DNA from 2 places in the Streptomyces sp. NPDC055025 genome. Region 2 is predicted to be linked to the other one. Evidence: predicted binding sites of a transcription regulator. Region 2 holds the regulator's gene; the other holds the start of a gene.
What was found. The regulator HspR, encoded in region 2, represses chaperone genes until heat shock. The targets are predictions, from matches to a motif close to TTGAGNNNNNNNNNCTCAA.

Region 1: lon (endopeptidase La) is a predicted target of HspR. The motif match lies at 3,418-3,436, and genes of this name have one in related genera.

What each region holds. Positions count from the first base shown of each region.
Region 1 is NZ_JBSGVS010000034.1:82,941-89,144, reverse strand. It holds gene ACWGDX_RS21600 (ABC transporter ATP-binding protein) at 1-660, opposite strand, end outside; gene ACWGDX_RS21595 (zf-HC2 domain-containing protein) at 797-1,849, opposite strand; gene ACWGDX_RS21590 (RNA polymerase sigma factor) at 1,846-2,430, opposite strand; gene ACWGDX_RS21585 (hypothetical protein) at 2,540-3,118, opposite strand; gene lon (endopeptidase La) at 3,459-5,870, shown strand; gene ACWGDX_RS21575 (hypothetical protein) at 6,122-6,204, shown strand, end outside.
Region 2 is NZ_JBSGVS010000025.1:91,607-97,810, forward strand. It holds gene grpE (nucleotide exchange factor GrpE) at 1-37, shown strand, start outside; gene dnaJ (molecular chaperone DnaJ) at 128-1,321, shown strand; gene ACWGDX_RS17525 (heat shock protein transcriptional repressor HspR) at 1,351-1,797, shown strand; gene ACWGDX_RS17530 (helix-turn-helix transcriptional regulator) at 2,053-3,066, opposite strand; gene ACWGDX_RS17535 (hypothetical protein) at 3,193-3,411, shown strand; gene ACWGDX_RS17540 (Rieske (2Fe-2S) protein) at 3,408-3,728, shown strand; gene ACWGDX_RS17545 (pyridoxamine 5'-phosphate oxidase family protein) at 3,975-4,379, opposite strand; partial or broken gene clpB (ATP-dependent chaperone ClpB) at 4,537-6,204, shown strand, end outside.

The DNA.
Region 1 (6,204 bases), on a different contig from region 2:
CGTACCGCGGAACGCGATCCGCCCCGATTCCAGCAGCACCACCTCCGAGCAGGCAGCCGCGACATCCTCCACGAGATGGGTGGAGACGATCACGGTGGAGTCGGCGCCCACGTCCCGGAGCAGTTCCCTGAACTCGACGCGCTGTTCCGGATCGAGTCCGGCGGTCGGCTCGTCGAGCAGCAGAAGACCGGGCTCGTTGACGATCGCCTGGGCGATTCCGACCCGGCGCACCATGCCTCCCGACAGGGTCTTCACCTTGGCGTCGATACGGTCCATCAGCCCCACCCGGTCGACCGCGCGCCGCACGGCCCCGGGCACCTGGGGCGCGGGCATCTCCTTGAGCCAGGCCACGTACGAGACGAACTCGCGGACCGTGAAGCCCGGGTAGTAGCCGAATTGCTGCGGGAGATAGCCGAGCCGCCGCCGTACCGCCGCGCGGGGCCCGTGCTCGGACACATCCCGGCCCAGCAGCTCCACCTGCCCCGCGGCGGGTGCGGCGACCGTCGCCAGCACCCTGATCAGGGAGGTCTTGCCCGCGCCGTTCGGACCGAGCAGTCCGTGCACGCCGATGCCCAGGCCGAGATCGACCGCGTCCAGGGCGACCGTCCTGCGGTGTCTGACGGTCAGCCCCCGTACCGCTACCGTGTCCGTCGCTTCCACGCCTGTTCCCCTCTCACTTCTGTCATTTCCATGGCGTCTGTCACTGCCATGGCGCTTCTCCGCTGTGCCTTCGCCGTGCCTCTGCCGTGCCTCTGCCGTGTTCCCGCCGTCTGTTTCCTGTGGTGTTCGCCCGTCCTCACGCGCGCCCCGGGGCACCGAGGGACGGGCGGTCGAAGGACCGCCGCCGCAGGACCAGCAATCCGGCGCACACCACGGCGCCGGCGGCCCAGCCCCCCTGCGCCTCGGCCCCGGCGAGACAGCGCGTCAGATACGCGGACAGCTCGGCCACCGGGAACGGCCCGACCTCCGCGCCGCCGTCCCGGCGCGCCGTCGCCAGCAGCGATCCGGCGATCGCCGCCCCCCACGCCGCCCCCACCGCCCCGGCCGCCGTGCGGCAGCCCACATAGGAGCCGAGCACCAGCGTGGCCAGCGTCAGCGCCAGGGCCGGCAGCAGCCAGGCCGCCGCGCCCGGCACCTCCATCGAGGGCACCGGGGACACCGAGGGCATCGAGGGCACCGAGGGCACCGAGGGCGCCGGGGACGCCGAGGACGGCAGCAGCACTCCAGCCAGGGTCAGCAGGGGCAGGCTCATGGCCAGGACCGCCGTCGTACGGGTCAGGAGCAGCCGCAGTCCGCCGCCGGGGGTGGACGCGCCGATCTCGTACATCGGGTCCGCGTGTTCCCCGTACGACACCGCCACCCCGGCCAGCGGCAGCAGCGGTGCCAGCGCCAGCAGGAGGGGGCGCGCCCCCGCGAAACCGGCTCCGTACGCCAGCGCGACCGCGCCTGCGGCCACCAGCACCACGGCCACCAGCCAGGAGCCGCGCAGCGCGGGCCCCGCGGCCCACAGGACACGGGCCGTCAGCCCGATCCGCGCGGCGGGCGGCGCGGACCTCACCGCCGCCGCCAGCACCGCTTCCCGTACACCGGCGAGCACCGGCCCCGCGGCCCCCCGCCGCACCGCCGCCGACACCAGGACGGCGCACGCGCCGCATGACTCGATGTGCTTCTCCAGCGACCAGGCGTCGGGTTCCGGTGCCGAACCCGTGGCATACCGGACGGCCAGCGCGTCGTCCACATGCCAGGCGCTTGTGCCGGGCTCGCCGCCATGCCCGCCGCCGCGTTTCCGGCCGTGGTTCCCGCCGTGCTTCCCGTCGTACTTCCCGTCGTGCTTCCCGATGGAATTCATGCCGTGCCTTCCGTGGGCGTGATCCGGTCCAGTGCGGCTCGTAGCTCCCTGCGGGCGCGCGTCGCACGGGACTTGACCGTGCCTTCCGGTATGCCGAGGAGCTGAGCGGTCTCGCGGGTGGTCAGTCCGTCGACGACCGTGGCGCGCAGCACCTCGCGCAGTTCGGGGGAGATCCGGTCGAGCGCGGTGCCGACGTCTCCGTACTCCAGTCCCGCCAGCACCCGCTCCTCGGCGGAGGGCGCGAGGGGGCGTGGCTCGTACGGCGGCTCCGCCCGGTCCCCTCGCCCGGCCCGTGCCTGTGCGCGCTGGGCGTCGACCAGACGCCGCGCGGCGATCACCCACAGCCAGCCGCCCGCCTCGCCGCCGTGATGGGCCGCGGCCGAGCGCCATACGGTCACGAAGGTGTCCTGGAGGACCTCCCTCACGGTCTCGGGGTCCTGACACCGCCGCGTCAGCCGGGCCAGCAGCCAGCCGGCGTGCCGGTCGTACAGCAGGGCCAGCGCTTCCGCGTCCCCTCCGGCGACGGCACGCAGCAGCGCGCCGTCGTCGCGGTCACCCTCCACGGGGCGGAACAGTCTCACGCCTCTCTATCGCCGGCACCGGCGCCGGCGGTTCACGGCCCGCCGGAACCGGATCGCGCGGGGAGGGATCCGCGGGTGAGGGGCCTGCGGGTGAGGGCCTGCGGGGAGGTCAGGAAGGGAGGGGTACGGCCGCGACGACGCGCTGGAGGGCGGGTACGGGCTCGGCGTCGGAGATCGCGACCTCGTGGTCCGCGTGGTTGATGGCGTAGACGAAGGCGTCGGGGGCGGGCCGGTCGAACATCACGCGCGGGAGCCGCTCCAGGCCGGACGCGTCGAGGGCCCGGCGCAGTTCGGTGAGTTCGGCGGGGCGCAGCTGACCCGAGCCGGTCGCACGGCCGGAGGACAGGACGGTGTACGCCCCGTCGTTGTTCACCTTGACACTGTCGTGACGGCCCGCGATGCCGCCGGACCTGGTGACGATGACGAGGGTCGCGTCGGGCGACGGGGAGGGGGAGCGGGCGGGCGTGCCCGACGCGGGAGGAGATGTGGGCGGTGCCGTGGACACCGACGCGGAGGGGGGCGCGGGGACCGTCGGGGCGGCCTGGCCGGTCGTAGCGGCAGGCGGGGTGTCCGCACGGTCCGTACCGTTCCCGCCGCATCCCACGAGCAGCAGAGCCGGCACCGCCGCCGTCAGCAGCGTGCCCGCCAGGACCCGTCCTGTCCGTCGCGATCCCAGTCGCAGCCGCATCTGGCCAACTCCCCGTCCGCCGCCCGTATCCCGGCCCCCCGGCGCCGAGCATGCCGAGGGTGTCCCTCCCGGCAAGCTCTGCCCCGTCGCGCGGCCCATCACGCACGCGCGGGCTTCCGCGCACGCGCGGCGACGGGCGATGGCCGCACTGACAGCCGAGGGTCGACGGGGCCGGGAAGCTGTGGCCGTCCCGGCGCGTTGAGCGCACACCACCCTTCGTCGGAGGCCGTTTCCCTGGGGTGGCAGGGCGATCGCTCAGAGCGAACGCGGCCGGGGGAACATCCTGGGACTCACAAGCATTGAGTCGGTATAGCTCAACTTGACTGCCGAAGGGGAGATCATGGCTGCCATGTCCACACCGCTCACGCTTCCCGTGCTGCCGCTCGACGACGAGGTCGTGCTGCCCGGCATGGTGGTGCCTCTCGACCTGTCCGACACCGAGGTCCGAGCCGCGGTGGAGGCCGCTCAGGCCGCCGCGCGCGCCGGCGACGGTGGTACGGGCAAGCCGAAGGTGCTGCTCGTGCCGCGCATCGACGGGGCCTACGCCGGGATCGGTGTGCTGGGGACCGTCGAGCAGGTCGGCCGGCTCTCCGACGGAGATCCCGGCGCGCTGATCCGCGGCCGTGGCCGTGTGAGGATCGGCGCCGGTACGACCGGGCCCGGCGCGGCCCTCTGGATCGAGGGCGTGAGTGTCGACGAAATCGTCCCCGACCCGCTGCCCGGCTCGGTCACCGAGCTGGTCAAGGAGTACAAGGCGCTCGCCACCGACTGGCTGAAGAAGCGTGGCGCCTGGCAGGTGGTGGACCGCGTCCAGCAGATCGAAGAGGTGTCCACCCTCGCCGACAATTCCGGTTACTCCCCCTTCCTCTCCACCGCCCAGAAGGTCGAGCTGCTGGAGACCACCGACCCGGTGGCCCGGCTGAAGCTCGCCACCGAGCAGCTCCGTCACCACCTCGCCGAGCAGGATGTCGCCGAGTCCATCGCCAAGGACGTCCAGGAGGGTGTCGACAAGCAGCAGCGCGAGTTCCTGCTCCGGCGCCAGCTCGACGCCGTACGCAAGGAACTGCGCGAGCTGAACGGCGAGGGCGACGAGGACGAGTCCGGCGACTACCGGACCCGTGTCGAGGCGGCCGATCTCCCCGAGAAGGTGCGGGAAGCCGCGCTCAAGGAGGTCGACAAGCTGGAGCGCGCCTCCGATCAGAGCCCCGAGGGCTCCTGGATCCGCACCTGGCTGGACACGGTGCTGGAGCTGCCCTGGAACGAGCGCACGGAGGACGAGTACGACATCCGGGGCGCGCAGACGGTCCTCGACGCCGAGCACGCGGGCCTGGAGGACGTGAAGGAACGGATCACCGAGTATCTGGCCGTGCGCAAGCGGCGCGCGGACCGCGGTCTCGGCGTGGTCGGCGGCCGTCGCGGCGGCGCCGTGCTGGCCCTGGTCGGACCGCCCGGGGTCGGCAAGACCTCGCTCGGCGAGAGCGTGGCGCACGCGATGGGCCGGAAGTTCGTCCGGGTCGCGCTCGGCGGCGTACGGGACGAGGCGGAGATCCGCGGCCACCGGCGTACCTACGTCGGCGCGCTGCCCGGCCGTATCGTCCGGGCGATCAAGGAGGCCGGTTCGATGAACCCGGTCGTCCTGCTCGACGAGATCGACAAGGTCGGCTCCGACTACCGCGGCGATCCGGCCGCGGCGCTGCTCGAAGTCCTGGACCCGGCGCAGAACCACACCTTCCGCGATCACTATCTGGAGGTCGAACTCGACCTGTCCGACGTGGTGTTCCTCGCCACGGCGAACGTCCTGGAGGCCATCCCGGAGGCGCTGCTCGACCGTATGGAGCTGGTCAGGCTCGACGGCTACACGGAGGACGAGAAGATCGTCATCGCCAGGGACCATCTGCTGCCCAGGCAGCTGGAGCGCGCGGGTCTGGAGCCCGGTGAGGTCACGCTGGCGGACGAGGCGCTGCGCAAGCTGGCGGGGGAGTACACCCGGGAGGCCGGCGTGCGGAATCTGGAGCGCGCGATCGCCAGGCTGCTGCGGAAGGTCGCGGCCGAGCACGAGCTGGGCGACCGCGAGCTGCCGTTCACCCTCGGCGCCGGCGATCTGCGCGGGCTGATCGGCCGGCCGCACCATGTGCCCGAGTCCGCGCAGGACCCGGCGGAGCGGCGTACGGCGGTGCCGGGCGTGGCGACGGGTCTCGCGGTGACCGGCGCGGGCGGTGACGTCCTCTATGTGGAGGCGTCGCTGGCCGACCCGGAGACGGGCGGATCGGGGCTGACCCTCACCGGACAGCTCGGTGACGTGATGAAGGAGTCGGCGCAGATCGCGCTCTCCTTCCTCCGCTCGCGCGGCGCGGAGCTGGAGCTGCCGGTGGCCGATCTCAAGGACCGGGGCGTGCACATCCACTTCCCGGCGGGCGCGGTCCCGAAGGACGGACCGAGCGCGGGCATCACGATGACGACGGCACTCGCCTCGCTGCTGAGCGGGCGCCTGGTCCGTACGGACGTCGCCATGACGGGCGAGGTCTCGCTGACCGGTCGTGTGCTGCCCATCGGCGGCCTCAAGCAGAAGCTGCTGGCGGCCCACCGCGCGGGCATCACGACGGTCGTGATCCCCAAGCGCAACGAGCCCGACCTCGACGACGTCCCGGCCGAGATCCTCGACAAGCTCGACGTCCACCCGGTCACCGACGTCCGCCAGGTCCTCGACCTGGCCCTGTCCCCGGCCGAGGTCCCGGTCGCGGCGGCCGCCTGACCGAAAACCGCCACGAACCCGCGACGAGTACGAACCCGCGACGAGCACCGCACAAGCGCCCACGGCCGGAACCCGCACCAGGGTTCCGGCCGCGGGCGTGCGATCCGCGCCTCGCAACGCGGCCGCTGACGGCGGGCCGCCGCGGGCTTCTCGCGAAAGGGGACACGGCGGCCCGCCGGCCGGTCCAGGGGCAGGACCGTATGGCCGGCCTTCAGGACCGGGTCCGTTCCTGCCTTGTTACGCTCGCGGGCATGAGCGTGGGGTTCGATGTCGGGGAAGCGCTGGCCGGGGTGCGGGGCAGGGGTGGGGCCTGGGGGTTTGTGCGGGGGTTCGC
Region 2 (6,204 bases):
GAACGACAAGGAGAGCGGTGGCCCGGACGAGGGCTGACGCGGTGTCGGACGGCGGTGCGGTGCCGGACGGCGTCGCACCGCCGGACAGCGGTAGCGGTGTGGGTGGCGGAGAGGAGGGACGTCGGGAATGAGCACGAAGGACTTCGTGGAGAAGGACTACTACAAGGTTCTCGGGGTACCCAAGGACGCCACCGAGGCGGAGATCAAGAAGGCGTACCGCAAGCTCGCCCGCGAGTTCCATCCGGACGCCAACAAGGGCGACGCCAAGGCGGAGGAGCGCTTCAAGGAGGTCTCCGAGGCGAATGACATCCTCGGCGACCCCAAGCGGCGCAAGGAGTACGACGAGGCGCGCGCCCTCTTCGGCAACGGCGGGTTCCGGCCGGGACCCGGCGCCGGCGGGAACGGCTCGTTCAACTTCGACCTGGGCGATCTCTTCGGCGGCGGCCAGGGAGGTACGCAGCCGGGCCCCGGCGCCGGCGCGGGTGGCTTCGGCGGCGGGCTCGGGGATGTCTTCGGCGGCCTGTTCAACCGCGGCGGTACGGGCACGCGTACGCAGCCGCGCCGCGGCCAGGACATCGAGTCCGAGGTGACGCTCAGCTTCACCGAGGCGGTCGACGGGGCCACGGTCCCGCTGCGGATGTCCAGCCAGGCGCCCTGCAAGGCCTGTACGGGCACGGGCGACAAGAACGGCACCCCGCGGGTCTGCCCGACCTGTGTGGGCACCGGACAGGTCTCGCGCGGCAGCGGCGGCGGGTTCTCGCTGACCGATCCGTGTGTGGACTGCAAGGGCCGTGGGCTGATCGCCCAGGACCCCTGCGAGGTCTGCAAGGGCAGCGGGCGCGCCAGGTCCTCGCGGACGATGCAGGTCAGGATTCCGGCGGGTGTCAGCGACGGCCAGCGGATCCGGCTGCGGGGCAAGGGCGCTCCCGGTGAGCGCGGCGGCCCCGGCGGCGATCTCTATGTGGTCGTGCATGTGGACGCCCACCCGGTCTTCGGCCGCAGGGACGACAATCTCACGGTCACCGTGCCCGTCACCTTCACGGAGGCGGCGCTCGGCGGCGAGGTGAAGGTGCCGACCCTGGGCGGTCCGCCGGTCACCCTGAAGCTGCCCGCCGGCACGCCCAACGGCCGGACGATGCGCGCCCGCGGCAAGGGCGCCGTGCGCAAGGACGGCACCCGCGGCGACCTGCTGGTCACGGTCGAGGTCGTGGTGCCCAGGGATCTCGGCGCAGAGGCACGTGACGCGCTGGAGGCCTACCGCAAGGCGACCGCGGACGAGGATCCGCGGGCGGAGCTGTTCCAGGCGGCGAAGGGAGCGTGAGTCCCGTGAACGGTGCGGACAGGGCGGACATGGACGGTCGGCGGCGCAATCCGTACCAGCTCACCGAGGAGACGCCGGTGTACGTCATCTCGGTGGCGGCCCAGCTCTCCGGACTGCATCCGCAGACCCTCAGACAGTACGACCGTCTCGGTCTGGTCTGCCCGGACCGCACAGCGGGCCGTGGCCGCCGTTACTCGGCCCGTGACATCGAACTGCTCCGTCAGGTGCAGCAGTTGTCGCAGGACGAGGGGATCAATCTCGCCGGTATCAAGCGGATCATCGAACTGGAGAACGAGGTCGCGGCGCTCCAGGCCCGGGTCGCCGAGCTGTCGGCCGCGGTGGACGGCGCGGCGGCGGCGATGCGGCAGCGCGAGGCACAGGTGCACGCCTCGTACCGGCGGGATCTGGTGCCGTATCAGGATGTGCAGCAGGCGAGCGCGCTGGTGGTCTGGCGCCCCAAGCGACCGACGGACTGAGCTACTTCGGACCGACGGGCCGACGGATCGACGGATCGACGGGCCGACGGCTTGCGCGGCTTCGGGCGCGCGGGCGCGGAGGGTCTACGGAGGGCTCGTGAAGGGCTCGGCGGTCGGAAGTCGTGTGGAGCCTTGTGGAGGGCCCTCACCCATCGGGTGGGGGTTCCTTTTCCGCTTCCTCGCCGTGCGCCCGCGTACGGGGCGCACAGCACCTCTCAGTGCCCCCCGCGCCCCCGCGGGCGCCCCCGCGTGTCCTCAGCTCTCCTCGTGGTCCAGGATTCCCGACTGCGCCACCAGATAGCCGAGTTGTGCGCGACTGCCACTGCCGAGGGTCGTGGCGAGCTTGGCGATGTGCGCGCGGCAGGTCCGTACGTTCATCCCCAGCCGGCGCGCGATGGCCTCGTCCACGTATCCCTCGACCAGCAGCTTCGCTATGGACCGCTGGATGCCCGTGATGCCGTCCGGCGTGGGCTCGTAGGCGACCTGCTCCGTCAGGGGCGTGGCGCGCCGCCAGAGCTGTTCGAAGACCTGCGCCAGATAGTCGACGAGCCCGGGGTGACGCAGTTCCAGCGCGATCTGCCGGTCGGAGCGCGCGGGTATGTAGGCGACCGTGCGGTCGAAGATGATCAGACGTTCGATGAGTTCTTCCAAGGTCCGGATCTCGACCTTGCCCTCCGCCAGCCGCTCCGCGTACGCGAGCGTGCCCTGGCTGTGCCGGACGGTGTGCTGGTACAGCGTGCGCAGACTGATGCCGCGGTCGACCACGTCGCGGCCTCGCTCCAGGGCTTCGGCCAGCGCGTGTTCACTGCGTCCGCCGCCGGGCTGCACTGTCAGTACTTCCGTACGGCACTCGGCGGTGGAGAGGTCGAGCGCCGCGTTGATACGGCTCAGCCCCTCCAGAACCGTGATCGCGTGGGTGGTCGGCGGGTCCTGGGCGCTGATCGTCATGAACGGCTCGAAAGAGTCGGTCAGTTCGACGGCGAAGTGCCGGCGTTCCTGGATCTCCCGCTCGATCGGATGGAGGCGCTTGGCGAGCGCCGCGGACGGTGGAACAGGGCGAAGCCAGTCGGCGTCGTCCGGATCGGGGTGCAGAAGTGCGAACTCCATGAGGCATGGAGTCCCCGCCGCCTCGCTCCGGGCGATGCGTCCGGAGCGCAGCGCACTGGCGTAAAGCCGTCTGCCGTCATCACACATATCGGTGACGGCATGGGGATGTGTCGTTTTTGAGTCGTTCGCGGGCAAATCTCCACCCCCCAGGGTCCTGAACATACAAGAACATGATGCCTCGTCCCGGTGGTGTTGACGTGCCCGGGTGAGACATCGTCTACATGGCGGGGGAGAGGAATCCATCAAGTGAGGACGAAGCCGACTATGTACAAGAGAATGCTTCGCGCGGTGGTTGCCACTGCTTTCTCTGCGGCTCTGGCCTATGGCGCGCTGGCTGTCGGGGGGGACATCAGCTGGGACTTCACGCCTGCCGGATCCACCGTCCAGAGTGTCCAGGTTCTGGAGTCGGGTGACATCAGCTGGGACATCGCTCCGAAGGGCCCCGGTTCGGACGTGGCGCCGGCGCATATCGGCCGGGTCCCCGCATCGGCCGACCCGAGCGCGTGACCGTCCCGCCGGACGACCGGGTCTTCCGGCGCGAGATGGCCTCGGCCTACCGGTCGGGGTGGCACTTCATCGATCTTGTCACGGCAATTCCTCACCGTGGCGACTCGCTGATGGTCACCCTGTTCGGAGAGCCGATCGTCGTCGTACGCGAGGAGGACGAGGACGTCCGTGCCTACCGCTGCCTTCGGAGGCCGCGGGGGGCTCCGCAGCCGGTCCGGTGTGCCATCCGATACGACATGATCTTCGTGAACCTCGACCAACGGGACCACCAACTGGTCGAACCCAAGACCACCATCGCCACCCCCCGCAGCGCCTGAGCGATTCCCCCGTCGTTGTAAATCGCTCCGGCGCTTCCCCCACACAACGGCGCCATCGTGGACCTGAAACACGATGGCGCCGTTGTGCTGTCCGCGTTCGGTAGGGACGCGGCCGTCGGGTACGGCATGCGGCCGTCCGGTCGGGAGGCGGCCGTCCGGTACGGCATGCGGCCCGTCCGGTCGGGAGGCGGCCGTCCGGTGGTCAGGGCTTGCTGCCCGCGCCCACGTGTCACGGCTTACGCGCTCTCACACGCGGCCGAGCGCCCGGTCCAGGGCGATCTCGATGACGACGCGGTCCGGATTGGGCGCGGGAGTGCGTCCGTACCGCTCCGCGTAGCGGCTCACCGCGTCCGCCACCAGCTCCGGCTCCGTACGGACCGCGGCGCGGCCCTCCAGCGTCGCCCAGTGGCCGCGCTTGACCTGGCACACCGCCACCCGCGCGCCCTCCGGCCCCGCCGCCAGGACATTGGCGACCTTGGTGCTGTGTTTGTTGGTGATGATCCGCGCCAGCCCGGCCTCCGGGTCGTACGTCACGCCCACCGGCACCACATGCGGGGTGCCGTCCGGGCGGAGGGTGGTCAGGGTGCACACATGCTGCTCGCGCCAGAACGCGAGAAAATCGGCGCTGGGATCGCGTACGTCGATGGACATACCGGAAGCCTAGGCCTGACGGGGGTGAAACCCTTGGGGGGCCGGACTCCCGGTTCAGGCTTGAGTGAAATAGACTCAACTTTGCGCATGTTGCTTCAGTCAAAGTCGCAGTCGAAGTCACGATCTGCGCAGGACGTGCAAGGAGGAGAGTGGGCACGTGGACGCCGAGCTGACCAACAAGAGCCGGGACGCGATCAACGCCGCCACCAACCGCGCCGTGGCGGCCGGACATCCCGATCTGACCCCCGCACATCTGCTGCTCGCGCTGCTCGAAGGCCAGGACAACGAGAACGTCACCGATCTGCTGGCCGCCGTGGGGGCGGACCAGGTGGCGGTACGCTCCGGTGCCGAGCGGGTGCTCGCCGCGCTGCCCAGCGTGACCGGATCCACCGTCGCGCCTCCGCAGCCCAACCGCGAGACGCTCGCCGTCATCGCGGACGCGGCCCGGCGGGCCAAGGAACTCGGGGACGAGTATCTCTCCACCGAGCATCTGCTCATCGGTGTCGCGGCCAAGGGCGGACAGGCGGGGGAGGTGCTCGACCAGCGGGGCGCCGATGCGAAGAAGTTGCTGGACGCGTTCGAGAAGGCAAGGGGAGGGCGCCGGGTGACCACACCCGACCCGGAGGGCCAGTACAAGGCCCTGGAGAAGTTCGGTACCGATTTCACCGCCGCGGCCCGTGAGGGCAGGCTCGACCCGGTCATCGGCCGGGACCAGGAGATCCGGCGTGTGGTGCAGGTGCTGTCACGCCGTACGAAGAACAATCCGGTGCTGATCGGTGAGCCCGGCGTCGGCAAGACCGCCGTGGTCGAGGGGCTCGCGCAGCGGATCGTCAAGGGCGACGTGCCGGAATCGCTCAAGAACAAGCGGCTGGTTTCGCTGGACCTCGGTGCGATGGTGGCCGGGGCGAAGTACCGCGGCGAGTTCGAGGAGCGGCTCAAGACCGTCCTCTCCGAGATCAAGGCGAGCGACGGACAGATCATCACTTTCATCGATGAACTGCACACGGTCGTGGGCGCGGGCGCCGGCGGCGATTCGGCCATGGACGCCGGCAACATGCTCAAGCCGATGCTGGCGCGCGGTGAGCTGCGTATGGTCGGCGCGACCACGCTGGACGAGTACCGCGAGCGGATCGAGAAGGACGCGGCGCTGGAGCGGCGCTTCCAGCAGGTGCTGGTCGCCGAGCCCACCGTCGAGGACACGATCGCGATCCTGCGCGGGCTCAAGGGCCGGTACGAGGCGCATCACAAGGTGCAGATCGCGGACGCGGCCCTGGTCGCCGCCGCCGCGCTCTCCGACCGCTACATCACCTCGCGCTTCCTTCCGGACAAGGCCATCGACCTGGTGGACGAGGCCGCGTCCCGGCTCCGGATGGAGATCGACTCCTCGCCCCTGGAGATCGATGAGCTCCAGCGCGCCGTCGACCGCCTCCGGATGGAGGAACTGGCGCTGAAGAACGAGTCCGACCCCGCCTCCAAGCAGCGGCTGGAGAAGCTGCGCCGCGATCTCGCCGACCGCGAGGAGGAACTGCGCGGTCTCAACGCCCGCTGGGAGAAGGAGAAGCAGGGCCTCAACCGCGTCGGTGAGCTGAAGGAACGTCTCGACGATCTGCGCGGCCAGGCCGAGCGGGCCCAGCGCGACGGCGACTTCGACACCGCCTCCAAGCTGCTGTACGGGGAGATCCCGGGCCTGGAGCGGGAGCTGGAGGAGGCCGCGGCGGCCGAGCAGGAGGCGGCCAAGGACACGATGGTCAAGGAGGAGGTCGGCCCGGACGACATCGCCGATGTGGTCGGCTCCTGGACCGGGATCCCGGCCGGGCGGCTGCTG